2 regions of the Bacillus sp. LJBS17 genome follow, and region 1 is predicted to be linked to the other one. Evidence: a T-box and tRNA genes for the amino acid it is inferred to sense, from the RefSeq annotation. Region 1 holds a T-box; the other holds one or more tRNA genes.
The links. A T-box is a leader RNA that pairs with one kind of tRNA and senses whether it is charged. The one in region 1 lies ahead of tyrS (tyrosine--tRNA ligase), so its partner is inferred to be a tRNA-Tyr.
Positions count from the first base shown of each region.

Region 2: it encodes a tRNA-Tyr, which carries the amino acid that the T-box ahead of tyrS (tyrosine--tRNA ligase) is inferred to sense. The anticodon was not compared.

Region 1 is NZ_CP079759.1:2,939,412-2,946,434, forward strand. Features, by position in the region: gene refZ (transcriptional regulator RefZ) at 1-201, opposite strand, end outside; gene KXZ66_RS15215 (GAF domain-containing protein) at 328-819, shown strand; gene KXZ66_RS15220 (diguanylate cyclase domain-containing protein) at 857-2,596, opposite strand; gene rpsD (30S ribosomal protein S4) at 2,891-3,493, shown strand; gene KXZ66_RS22645 (small protein SR7P) at 3,515-3,643, opposite strand; gene tyrS (tyrosine--tRNA ligase) at 3,773-5,041, opposite strand; T-box leader at 5,092-5,328, opposite strand; gene acsA (acetate--CoA ligase) at 5,383-7,023, opposite strand, start outside.
Region 2 is NZ_CP079759.1:190,347-197,369, reverse strand. Features, by position in the region: gene cdaR (CdaA regulatory protein CdaR) at 1-1,013, opposite strand, end outside; gene cdaA (diadenylate cyclase CdaA) at 1,006-1,827, opposite strand; gene rsiW (anti-sigma-W factor RsiW) at 1,988-2,614, opposite strand; gene sigW (RNA polymerase sigma factor SigW) at 2,628-3,191, opposite strand; tRNA gene KXZ66_RS01110 (tRNA-Gln) at 3,422-3,493, opposite strand; tRNA gene KXZ66_RS01105 (tRNA-Tyr) at 3,498-3,582, opposite strand; tRNA gene KXZ66_RS01100 (tRNA-Thr) at 3,605-3,677, opposite strand; tRNA gene KXZ66_RS01095 (tRNA-Val) at 3,682-3,757, opposite strand; tRNA gene KXZ66_RS01090 (tRNA-Glu) at 3,761-3,835, opposite strand; gene KXZ66_RS01085 (2-thiouracil desulfurase family protein) at 4,015-4,470, shown strand; gene KXZ66_RS01080 (GNAT family N-acetyltransferase) at 4,483-4,965, shown strand; gene murQ (N-acetylmuramic acid 6-phosphate etherase) at 5,075-5,989, shown strand; gene KXZ66_RS01070 (MurR/RpiR family transcriptional regulator) at 6,006-6,857, shown strand; gene KXZ66_RS01065 (PTS transporter subunit EIIC) at 6,883-7,023, shown strand, end outside.

The DNA of each region.
Region 1 (7,023 bases):
AAGCGTTTTGCTGTAGCCTTCGTAAAACTCTGAAACTAAGTGTTCCATCAAACCTCCTTTGCCTTTAAAATAGTAGGAGATGTGCGCAACATTTACATCAGCTGACTTTGCGATTTCACGGACAGACGTGCCAGAAAATCCTTTTTGGTTAAAAAGCATGACAGCAGATTCAATAATTTTGTCTTTGGTGCTTACTTTCATACGGCTCACTCCTTCCTCTTGATATTATTCAAGCAGGAAGCCGCTGTTCCTGTAAGAACTTATCGACAAATGCCGGCAGAAAAGCCGGAACTTTGTTTTATATTATAGAAAAAGTGAGGGTTTTCCATGTTCCATGTCGAAAAACAATCTGGAGATAAAGAAAAAGACTATCAGCTTCTGCTAAAACAGCTCGAAGCCATGACCGAAGACGAAACAGACCAAATAGCTAACTATGCAAATGCCTCAGCACTGCTGTATCATTCGCTGCCTGAAGTCAACTGGGCGGGTTTCTATTTTGCCAAAGAAGAGGATGGACAGCTTGTGTTAGGTCCGTTCCAAGGCCTGCCGGCATGTGTTCGGATTCCTTTCGGCAGAGGGGTTTGCGGCACAGCGTACGCAAACGGAAAAGTGGAACGTGTTGAGGATGTAAACGCGTTTCCGGGACATATCGCCTGCGATGCAGCGTCTCAATCAGAAATTGTGCTTCCGATTCGAGTAGACGAAAAAATTGTCGGCGTCTTAGACATCGACAGCCCAGTGAAAAACCGTTTCGACGAAATTGATGAAAAATACTTAACTCAATTTGCCGAAACGCTAGAAAAAGCGTTAGCGCAGTAATATAAAAGCCCAAAACTGATATCGTTTTGGGCTTTTTTTATTTTATTGAGTCATGAACCATCAAGCGGTTTTTCCCGCTCCGTTTCGCGCTGTAGAGCGCTTCGTCTGCCTCATGCACAAGCTCTTTCAGCGATTTTCTTGTTTCTGTCGTCCAGCAGGAGATACCGCAGGAAATGGTTACCTCGGGTTTCGTATTTTTTCTGACCGCGTAAACCAGTCGCTCAGTAATCCGTTTCCCCACTGCAACCGGCACATTTGGCAAATAAATCGCCAGCTCCTCGCCTCCCCAGCGGGCACCGACATCATGCTTTCGGATGTTGCTTTTAATCACTGAAGCGACTTGAATTAAAATCTCGTCCCCAGTCTGATGGCCGTACGTATCATTTACATTTTTAAAATTATCAATATCAACAAGAATAAAAACACCCTTTTGGTGGATTTTCATGCTGTATTGAATTTTTTCATCTAAATACACTCGTGAATACAGTTCAGTCAGCTGATCTGTTTTCACAAGGTGCTCAAGACGGTCGCGAAGCATTGAATTGGTTACAGCCAGTGTCGCGTGATGAATCAGCGCCTGAAACAGCTTGTACATTTCAAATGTAAAAGCGTACAGCTCCTGTTTCAATAAAACCGCAAAGCCCAGAAGCCGGTCGTTTTGAATCATCGGAGCAGCCATCAGCGAGCCGTACCCCGCCTTCCCAAAAACAGACTGGCCATTCCCGATGAAAACCCCTTTTTCACCTTCATACAGCTTTTCTTTCAGCTCATTATAAAAATCTGACGGTTTCGCTTCTTTAAAAAATGCTGTGCTGCCTGGAAGCAATGTTAGGTTTTCAAAATGGTCTATATGAAAAAATCCCACTTCTTCTGCCTGAAACGATTCTGCCATTCTCACAGCCAGATCATTCATTGTATCAGTCAGTGTCAGCCGCTGATTCAGGCGGCGTGATGTTTCATTAATCAATTCCAAATTTGCGATGCTTGCTTTGGATTGTTCGTAGAGCTGGGCATTTTCAAACGCTTTTCCCGCCGCGTTTGCTAACAGCGACATTTCATCAAGGCAGGCATCAGTAAGAAAGCTGTCACCCGTTCCCTCAGCCTTCAACACCCCGTATGTGCCCTGCTGTCCTTTGATCGGAATATAGGCGACAGATTCATTTTTCCGCAAAATGTCTCCGGACAAATACACTTTGAGCGCAAAGGAATCGGATTTTTCCCCTTCCATATACAGCTCTTTTGCAGGTATCCCTAAACATTGGTCTTGATCGTGCGATATAAATAAAGAAAACTCAAAAAGAGAAAATGTGCTGGTCAAGCTTTCTAAAAGCTGCTTCAGCACATCTGTCTGATCAAGCAGTGAATGGAACAGCTCTGTCATTTTGTATATCTTTTTTTGGTAGATCGTTTTGTTATAGAGTCTTTCCTGTTTCATCGACTGGTTTAAAAATGAAGCAACCACGTCCGGAAGCCCTTCAGGAATCTCTTCATCCTGCCTGCACGCAAGATGAAAACGCCTGCCGGAGCCGTCCTCAATCAGATAACATGAAGCGTTTATTTTTGAAGCGGAAAAACGCGCTTCACCATCTGCCAATTTTGTCACAAAGCCTGATGGTGACGGTGTAAGCGAAACACAAAGGGTTGAAAAATAGGTTTGAATAGCCGAAGTCAGCCATATGAAAGAGTCGGTGAATGTGACTTTTTCAGATTTGGTTAATAAAAAATCGAGCATATGATAATGAAAGGCGGATAATTGATCTTTAGTTTGTTCTACCATATTTTTATCACCTAAAAGTTTACCACTAATTTTTGTTTATTATATCATAAACGGTGAAGCAATAATGGAGGAATGGTTGACTTCAAAACAAATAAATTATATAATGACCTTTGTGTGAAATATTGCAGCCTTTTTGTTCAGCTTCTATGTTTTCATTTTGTTCCTTATCAATAAGGTGTATCGTGTAACTCTCTGCTGCTGGAGCGAGGATACATGAAAACAAAATGTGCATGGTCGAATAGAGCAGACGGTTTTTATTTTCCACAAAAATAAAACCAAAGGAGGAGTCACATTATGGCTCGCTATACAGGTCCATCTTGGAAACTGTCCCGCCGTCTAGGAATCTCTCTTAGCGGTACAGGAAAAGAATTAGAAAAACGCCCTTACGCTCCAGGTCCACACGGTCCAGGACAACGTAAAAAATTATCAGAATACGGTTTGCAATTGCAAGAAAAGCAAAAGCTTCGTCACATGTACGGTGTAAACGAACGTCAATTCCGCACTTTGTTTGACAAAGCTGGCAAACTAGCTGGTAAACACGGTGAAAACTTCATGATTCTTTTAGATTCTCGTCTTGATAACGTTGTGTACAAGCTAGGTTTAGCACGTACTCGCCGTCAAGCTCGCCAATTGGTTAACCACGGTCACATTCTTGTAGACGGAAGCCGCGTTGACATCCCGTCTTACCTTGTGAAACCTGGTCAAACAATCGGTGTTCGCGAAAAATCAAGAAACCTTTCTATCATCAAAGAATCTGTTGAAGTGAACAACTTCGTTCCTGAATACCTTACTTTCGACGCTGAAAAGCTTGAAGGTACTTTCACTCGTCTTCCTGAGCGTTCTGAACTTGCTCCGGAAATTAACGAAGCGCTTATCGTTGAGTTCTACTCTCGTTAATCGTTTTAAAAACCCCTGCCGCTATGCGGTCGGGGTTTTTTTATCGTCTGTTTCGTCATTCGCCTCTTGCTGGCCAACACTATCTTGCGCCTGCTGATCCCAGTAATCCTGCTGCAGCCGTTCTTTTGCAATCGTACACATGAGATTCACACTTTAGCGCTCCTTTCATTTAAAAGGTGGTGATTGGTCGTGTTTGCCCTATCTAATATACTCTTTTCCTTTCATTCCTATGCGGTAAACAAAAAGATCCTTTGCCTTCAGTGGCAAAGGATCTTTTTCTTATTTATACGTCACAAGGAAGTATTTTTTCTTCCCGCGGCGCAGAACAGTAAATTGATTTTCGATACGGTCTTCTGCTGATAGGGTATAATTGATTTCCGTCTGGCGTTCGCCGTTAATGTAAACAGCTCCATTTTGGATGTCTTCACGCGCTTGGCGTTTAGAAGGAGATAATTTAGATTGCACCAACACATCTACAAGTGAAAGCTCTTGGGTGCTGTCAACTTCCATAGAAGGAACATCTTTAAAGCCTACCTTTACATCTTGAGCGGAAAGCTCTTTAATATTGCCGCTGAACAGCGCTTGGGAGATGTTGATGGCTTGCTCCAGCGCCTCGCGTCCGTGAACAAGCGATGTCACTTCTTCTGCCAGGCGTTTTTGCGCTTCACGTTTTTCTGGCGCCGTTTCTGTTTTTTCAGCGTACGCTTCAATTTCCTCTTTTGAAAGGAACGTAAAGTATTTCAAGTATTTGACAACGTCACGGTCGTCTGTGTTGATCCAGAATTGATAGAATTCATATGGCGATGTTTTTTCTTTATCAAGCCAGATCGCACCGCCTTCCGTTTTTCCGAACTTCGTGCCGTCTGCTTTTGTGACAAGCGGAATCGTAAGACCGAACGCTTTTGCTCCTTCTTCTTCCGATTTTCTGATCAGTTCAAGACCGGCTGTGATGTTGCCCCACTGATCGCTTCCGCCGATTTGCAGTTTACAGTTTTTGTCTCTGTAAAGATTTAAGAAATCATAAGATTGAAGAATCATGTAGCTGAATTCCGTGTACGAGATGCCGGATTCAATTCTTGAGCTGACCGTATCTTTTGCCAGCATGTAATTGATGCCGAAATTTTTACCAACGTCACGAAGGAAATCGATCACATTCATTTTGCCGATCCAGTCAAAGTTGTTCGCGATGACAGCTGGGTTTTCTGCTGCTTCAAAATCTAGAAATCTGGACAGCTGGTTTTTGATTTTTTGGGACCATTCGGATACGATGTCAGCAGTGTTTAATGTACGCTCTGCTTTTTTTCCGCTTGGATCACCGATGAGGCCCGTCGCGCCCCCCACAAGCGCAATCGGATGATGCCCTGCAAGCTGAAAACGGCGAAGTGTTAAAATAGGCAGCAGGTGTCCGATATGCAAGCTGTCTGCTGTCGGGTCAAAGCCTGAGTACAAGCGGATTTTTTCTTCATTCAGCTGTTTATTTAACCCTTCTTCATCTGTCATTTGCTGAATCAATCCGCGGAAGGATAAGTCTTCAAGTAAGTTAGTCATAAGATAAAGCTCCTTTTTTGATTAAAATAAAAAACGCCCCTTCGTTTACACGAAGGGACGATTGATTATCGCGGTACCACCCTACTAATAAGAGAATGCAAACATTCGTCTTATCACTTTGCCTGATAACGGATCAGGTCCGTTCTTTCACTACTGAAAGCCTGGCCGGCTTTGTTTGCAAAAGCGGTTCATGAGTGTATTCGATATATCCGTCTGTGCTGATTTTCACCGGCCATCAGCTCTCTGGAACGTAAGGATATTCTACTTGTCTCAATCTTTACCTTTTCATATGAAGCTATATCATTTTTAACATAAATAAAATCCTGTGTCAACGCCGCCTTTTAATCCTCCATTGTTGACAGATCTCCAGCCGGCAGATTAAGCTCCCATGCCTTCAGCACGCGCCTCATGATCTTTCCGCTTCGGGTTTTCGGAAGCTTATCTTTAAATTCGATCTCACGCGGAGCCGCATGGGCTGCAAGACCCTGCTTTACAAATAGGCGGATCTCTTCTTTCAGTTTATCAGACGGCTCAAATCCTTCCCTGAGTGCAATAAAAGCTTTAATGATTTCTCCACGCACCGGGTCAGGCTTTCCGATTACGCCTGCTTCTGCAATAGCCGGATGTTCGACAAGCTTGCTTTCCACTTCAAATGGGCCGACGCGCTCACCGGAGGTCATGATGACGTCATCAACTCTGCCTTGGAACCAAAAGTATCCCTCTTCATCCATGTAAGCAGAATCCCCAGACACATACCAGCCGCCCGGCATGAAATACGATTCATACTTTTCAGGGTTATTCCAAATGGTATGCATCATGGAAGGCCAGCCCTTTTTGATGGCGAGATTGCCCATTCGGTACGGCGGAAGCTCGTTGCCTTGATTGTCAACGATCGCTGCCTCCACTCCTGGAATCGGCTTACCCATTGAACCCGGTTTAATATCCATGCAAGGATAGTTGCAGATAAGCTGACTGCCCGTTTCTGTCATCCACCATGTATCATGAATTCGTTTGTTAAAAACTTTATGTCCCCATCTGATGACTTCCGGATTTAGCGGCTCACCGACACTGAGCACATGCCGGAGTGAAGTTAGATCATATTTCGCAGCCATTTCATCTCCCGCTCCCATCAGCATCCGAAAAGCGGTCGGCGCGCTGTACCAGACATTGACGCCAAGCTGTTCAATCGTACCATACCAGCTTTCCGGGCTGAAACGTCCGCCGACGATGACATTTGTCGCTCCGTTCAGCCACGGTGCAAAAATGCCGTATACCGTACCTGTCACCCAGCCTGGATCAGCCGTGCACCAATAAATGTCTTCTTCCTTTAAATCAAGGACCCACTTTCCTGTTTGATATTGCTGAATCATCGCTTCATGGACATGCAGCACGCCCTTTGGCGTACCAGTGGAACCTGATGTATAGTGAAGCAGAAAGCCGTCTTTTTTATCCATCCATTCGATATCCAGTCTTGTGCTTTCCTGTTTCGCTGCTTCATCATAATTGATGATATTCGTGCCGCTCTCAGCCTCTCCCCCGACTACGAAGACATGCTGCAAGTGAGGCAGTTTGTCTACCGGTATTCTCTCCAGCAGCTCAGGTGTTGTGACAACAACCTTTGCCTCACTGTTTTCAAGCCGATCTTTCACCGCTCCCTCCATAAATGCTTCGAACAGCGGCCCGGCGATGGCGCCAATTTTGATTGCGCCAAGCATAATAAAATAAAGCTCGGGTGATCTCGGCATAAAAATAAAAACGCGGTCCCCTTTTTCCACATTTCCATACCGTCTCAGCACATTCCCGGCTCTGTTTGATTCTTCCTTCATTTCTTTAAATGTGTATTTTTCATCCCTTTTTGCGTCTTTATAATAAAGCGCTACTTTGTTTTTTCGAAACGATTCGGCATGGCGGTCAATCGCTTCATACGCCGCATTCAGTTTCCCTGTCTCATGCCAAGAGAAATGTTTCTCTGCCTCGGCCCA
Region 2 (7,023 bases), 1.4 Mb from region 1:
CTGCTCAGCCCTACAGTCTTGATAGGGACATTCTCGAACTTCTGATCCGCTTCACTATCGACTTCTATATGCAAAGTCACCTTTGACGGTGAGATTTTTTTGACACCGTCAGGAAGCGGAATATCTGCCTCGATATCGGAATCCTTGTTAATTTTACTTAAATCTAAGCTGACGCCGTCAATAAATTCAAGAGAATCCAACACATCCTGTGAGCCGTAAACCGTTACCTCACTGGGGCTGGATTCAATATTCGCTATGCTGACACCGTCAGGAAGGCTTCCTGTCCGTTCAATTTTAAAGGGCACTTTTTTACTCGGGCTTGTCACCGGAACGGTAATCTTGATGACCGAGGGCTCCACGTCGACAGGAAGCGCGTTTCCGTCTTTATCATAGACAGTCACTTTCGCTTCCTTTTCAATCGTTTCATCTGCGTTTTCCAAATTCACTGAAGCTTTTACAAGAGAAATATTATCGATGACATTTTTCGATCCGGTAATCTGCACATTTTTCGGACTGACAATCGGCTGCTCCGGAGAATAGCCTTTTTTCATCTTGCTTTTGTTGTAGTACTCCACTTCTACGGGAAAACTTTTGGTCGTCCGTTCCTGAATGGTCACTGTCGTAACAGACGGATTAATTGAGATTGTCAGCCCATCCGACACGTTTTTGGCCTTAAGCTCAACCTTATGTGTGCCGGTTTTCAAATGTTCCATATCAGCATATATTTCAAAGTTCTTGGTCTGCCGAGCCTTTTTCACGGCGCTTGTCGAGCCTTTTATCGTGACATTAACCGTTTGCGGAACACCCGTCACGACGTAATTTTCATCATCATAATACGCTTTAACCGGAATATCAGTCAGAGTTGCTTCATCAGTTGTTGATGTCGGAAAGAAAGATTCACCCGGTTTTTTCGGAGTCGGTGCTTGGTTGCTGTTAACCGCCACATAAAGCAAGAGCGCGAAAAGTAGAGCAATGATTTTCACAGCCCAGCGGTTGTTTAAGAATTTATCCATTTTTCTTGCCCCTCCAATACCAGCGGTTAGAAGAAGTGTCTCTGGTGTTTTTCTTAAACTCGGCTTCAAGCATTTCTTTCAGCGCTTCTTCTGTAAGCTCTCTGTGAAGGTCGCCGTTCTTTGCCACACTGACGCCGCCGGTCTCTTCAGACACAATAATCGTCAAACTGTCTGTTACTTCACTGATACCGACAGCTGCTCTGTGCCGCGTGCCCAGTTCTTTTGAAATAAACGGGCTCTCAGAAAGCGGCAGATAACAGGCGGCCGCGGCAATTTCATTATTTTTCATAATCACCGCACCGTCATGAAGCGGGGTGTTTGGGATAAAAATATTGATCAGCAGCTCAGAGCTGACTTTGGCATTCAGTGGTATGCCAGTCTCAATATAATCCCCCATTCCAGTATCCCGCTCAATGGTCAGCAGGGCGCCTATACGGCGTTTCGCCATATAATTGATCGCCTTTGTAATGGCCTCAATCGTTTTCTGCTGCGCTTCTTCAACAGGCGTGCCGCTCCTCGAAAAAAAGCGGCCGCGGCCTAGCTGTTCAAGCGCTCTTCTCAGCTCAGGCTGAAAAATAATAATAATTGCTAAAAATCCCCATGTTATCGCTTGGTCCATCAGCCATTGAAGTGTGCTGAGGCCCAAATATTGGCTGGCCATACGAACAAGCACGATGACTACAATTCCTTTTAACAGCTGAACCGCTTTCGTGCCGCGTATCACCATAATCAATTTATATATCACATACCAAACAAGGAGAATATCAACGGCATTGCCGAGGTACTGCAAAAAAGGGATATCCTCAAAAGCCATTTCCTCGTCCTCCAAGATTTCAGTCATTTCGTATTTTGTGTTTTACGGGTTACGCATATGTACTTTACATAGCGAGCCCATTATACCACATTTCGATTTAGCAAGTGAAATGTGCCAGCCCTCTCAGCCCGCAAAAAAAGAGCAAAGCGGCTAACGCGCTTTACTCTTCTCCGTTCGGACTGAATGCATCGAGTACACTTTTCCCCGCAGACTTCATCTTGTACCATGTCCAGTCGAATAATTGATTGATTTCTTCAATCTGACCGGTGACTTGTCCAGCAGAGGCCATATACTTTTCGCCGTTTACGACGGTTACATCCCCGTCTATTTTGCCTTTAATAATCAGCTTGCCGTTTTTAACAGTGACATCACCTTTGACCGTCTCACCTTCTGGCACGGTCACAGTATGGTTATGAACCACAAGATTCGGCTGCTTGGACACGCTGAAATTGTGGTCATTATGCCAGCTGTTAAAAAAACCCCCGCCCATCAAAATGATGAATACCGCAGCAGCTGCGATAACGGGATGGGTTCTGAACCATCTTTTTACAGAAGCTCTTTTCTTCTCCTTAGGCAATTTTGCCATGACATTAGCGGTAAAATCCGCGGGGGCTTCGACATGCGATGTGCTCCGTACGAGCGCTATGGATTTCTCCATCTCGTAAAAATGCTTTCTGCATTTCTCGCATGTCTCCAGATGTTCATTTAATACGTGTTCATCTTTTGGAAGGATATCTCCATCAAGATGCATATGCATAAGCTGCACAATTTGTTCAGGACAGCTCATTTCATCACCCCACTTAAAGATCCCTTAATTGTTTTCTAAGAGCCTCTCTGCCTCTGTGAATCCGCGTTTTCACAGTCCCCACAGGAATGTTTAGAATCTCCCCGATTTCAATTAATGAGAGTTCGTCAATATACTTTAATACGATGACTGTTCTGTATTTGTCAGGAAGCTTTAAAATTTTCTGCTGTATCGTGTTTGAGAGCTCCAGCGACACAACTGCATCTTCAGGCAAAACACCATCTGCGGCGATTTGAGAATACATGGTCAAGCCTTCCGTACCAGCCACCTCTGCATCGAGGTAATAATCCGGCTTCTTTTTGCGAATGCGGTCAATGGTCAAATTGGTCGCGATTCGATAAAGCCAAGTTGAAAATTTCCGGTTAATATCAAAACTGTCGATATTAACGTACGCTCTGATGAAAGCTTCCTGTGCAATATCCTCCGCCTCATGCACATTGCCAAGCATACGGTAGCAAAGCTGATAAATTTTATCTTTGTAAATATCTACGATGTCCGCAAATGCATCCTGGTCGCCTTTTTTGACTTGTTTAATTCTTTTTTTAATCATCATTTCCATATTTATCTAACCTCTGCCTTCACCGGTCTGTATGTATACGAGTTTCGTTTCAAAAGGTTTCAATTTTTTTATAAAATAAGTTTATCAAATTTTTGGCAGGGTGTAGATGGTAATTCGTGAATAAACTACCTTAACATATTTTTAAAATTATTATACAGACTGAACAGTTAGAAGTTGGAATGATTTTTCCGAAAAGAAAAAAGACACCTTTTGATCAAAGGTGTCTGTGACTGGGCTAGCTGGATTCGAACCAACGCATGACGGAGTCAAAGTCCGTTGCCTTACCGCTTGGCTATAGCCCAATAATGGTGGAGGGGGGCAGATTCGAACTGCCGAACCCTGAGGGAGCGGATTTACAGTCCGCCGCGTTTAGCCACTTCGCTACCCCTCCACATAAAATTTTGAAAAAACAGTGCCGGCAAGAGGACTTGAACCCCCAACCTACTGATTACAAGTCAGTTGCTCTACCAATTGAGCTACACCGGCAAGATGGTGGAGGATGACGGGCTCGAACCGCCGACCCTCTGCTTGTAAGGCAGATGCTCTCCCAGCTGAGCTAATCCTCCAAATGGTGACCCGTACGGGATTCGAACCCGTGTTACCGCCGTGAAAGGGCGGTGTCTTAACCGCTTGACCAACGGGCCGTTGTGTTCTCGTCGAGCTGACAAAAGTTATTATATACAGGTCACCCCCTGTTTGTAAAGAGGAAAATTAAATTTTTTATTTTCAAACTTTTTAACTCCTTTTTTAACTGAAAAAGCCTCCCAACTAAAGCCATTTATTTTATGATAGAGACAAGCAAAGCAAGAGAGGAGAACCCAATATGATTCTAGTCAGTTCTTGCCTTGGAGGCATTGAATGCAGATATAACGGCTCTCACGCAGCGTCGGAGAAAATCAGAAAACTAGTCGATGAAAAGAAAGCAGTCATGGCTTGCCCTGAACTTCTCGGCGGCTTCTCTACCCCACGCGAACCCGCAGAAATCATAGGAGGCACCGGCGAGGATGTCCTCAATGGAACAGCGAAAATCGTGACAGCTTCAGGAGAAGACGTCACAGAACTATATATGGAAGGCGCCGCGAAAACATTGGCTTACGCAAAAGAAATCAACGCTTCTGCCGTCATATTAAAAGAAAACAGTCCATCTTGCGGAAGCGGTTTTATCTATAACGGCACATTCTCTGGGAAAAAAATCACCGGCAGCGGAGTAACCGCCGCACTGTTAAAACAAGCGGGCTACCGCGTCATTTCGGAAAACGAGCTTGACGACATATTGTAAGGAGGCCACCCCATGACTCAAGACATTTCTTTATCCTTCTATAAGCCTGAACACTTGCCCGAGCTTCAATCATTCACGCTCACCAACGATGACAAACGCTTTACCTCCCTCCCGAAAGAGGTGCTGTCTCAGGCTCTGGGCATACAGGACCGATACCCGGTTGTCATCTTAAAAGACGACCTTCCAGTCGGTTTTTTCATTTTACATGCATCAAAAGAAACGCTTGCTTCCTATTCTAACAATCCATTTGCTTTACTGCTCAGCTCCCTGTCTTTAAACGCTGTGCATCACGGAAAAGGCTATGCGAAAAAAGCCATGCTTTTGCTTCCCGCTTTTGTGAGCGGATATTTTCCATGGTGCGACGAAATCATCTTGGCCGTCAATCATCTGAACATACGCGCAAAACACCTTTATATGAAAAGCGGGTTCCTTGATAAAGGACGGCGAAGAATCGGGCCGCTTGGAGAACAGTTGATCCTTCATCATTTCTTATAGTCTTGAGTGAAATAAAATTTCAAAAACTTAAAAACATAGTTGAAATATCATAACAGAAATGAATATACTGAATATTGAGATATATTATTTTAAAACAGGGGGCATCCTCATGTCAGAACCATTAAACCTTCACCGTCTTACAACAGAATCACGCAATAGCCAAACAGTTGAAATCCACAAAGCAAACACTCTCGGCATCCTCAAAATGATCAACAACGAAGATATGAAAGTCGCTGCAGCCGTTCAAGAGGTTCTCCCCGACATCAAAACAGCTGTAGACTGCGCTTATGAATCGTTTCAAAATGGAGGCCGGCTCATATATACAGGCGCCGGCACAAGTGGCAGACTCGGCGTCATGGATGCTGTTGAATGTCCTCCCACCTACAGCGTAAGCCCAGATCAGGTCATCGGAATCATGGCTGGAGGCCCCAAAGCCTTTTTACAGGCAGCAGAGGGCATTGAAGACAGTGAAGAAGCAGGAGCTGAAGATTTAAGAAACATACAGCTCACTTCAAATGACACCGTCATTGCCATCGCAGCAAGCGGCCGCACACCCTACGCCGCAGGCGCCCTAAGATACGCCCGCAAAGTCGGAGCACACACCATCGCCCTTACTTGCAATGAAAATTCCGCCATCAGCAAGGATGCGGATCACAGCATTGAGGTTGTCGTCGGACCTGAGGCCATTACAGGATCAACACGTATGAAAGCCGCAACCGCTCATAAAATGATTGTAAACATGATATCTACCGCTGTAATGGTCAAAATCGGCAAGGTTTACGAAAACTTGATGGTAGACGTCAACGTCAGCAACAAAAAACTAAAAGAACGCGCCATCAGCATTATCCAAAGCCTTACAAACGCTTCATACGACACAGCCAGATACACTCTGGAACAAGCCGATCATCACGTCAAAACAGCAATCGTCATGCTCAAAACAAGCACAGATCAGAAACAAGCAAAGACATTACTCGATGAAGCAAACGGTTTCATTGACAAAGCAATCGAACATTACCATCCATGATAAGGAGAGAACTAGAATGGCCACAGGCGGTTTAGCGATCATCCAATCAATGAAGCATAAGCTCCCTCCATCCGAGCGCAAACTTGCAGATTATATCCTAGCCCATCCCCACAAAGCAATCGAAAGCACGGTCAACGAAATCAGCGCCTTAGCCAATTCAAGTGACGCTGCCGTCATCAGGCTCTGCAAATCACTCGGTTTAAAAGGATTTCAAGATTTAAAAATGAGAGTAGCGGGCGATCTGGCAAAGCCTACGTTTCAGGGCTACCGGGATATTGTTCCCCACGAGCCGCTGCCCTCCATTTCCGAAAAAACGGCCGGCAATGCCATTCAAGCCATTCAGGATACTTCAGACCTGATGGACTACAAAGAGCTTGAACGAGCGGTTTCTCTGCTTCTCAAAGCTCATACCGTGCATTTTATCGGCCTCGGGGCTTCCGGCATTGTCGCCAAGGACGCCCAGCAAAAGTGGCTTCGCATTCATAAACAAGCAACCGCGTTTACAGACACTCATCTTGTGGCATCTTTAATCGCAAATGCAGATAAAGACGACATCGTATTCGCCATTTCGTTTTCAGGAGAGACACAGGAAATCATTGAACTGTTTGCCATGGCCAAGGAAAAAGGCATCACAACGATCAGCCTCACACAATTCAGTCAGACATCCGTCTCCGCACTGGCTGATGTCCCTTTGTATACAGCCCATTCCAATGAAGCCTTGATTCGAAGTGCAGCCACTTCCTCCCGCCTCGCCCAGCTTTTTATAATTGATGTTTTGTTTTTAGGCATGGCGGCTGAGCAGTATGAAACGACAACCGGTTATATAGATAAAACGAGAGCAGCCATACAATCTATGAGAATAAAATAAGGCATCTTGAAGGGGAGGGGTTTTAATGAGCAAAGAAAATAACTACCATCATCTCGCACAGAAAATCCTTGAGCTATGCGGAGGAAAATCCAATATTTCTTCATATACGCATTGCATGACACGCCTGCGCATTACGCCTTACGATGAAAGCAAAGCAGATGCTCAG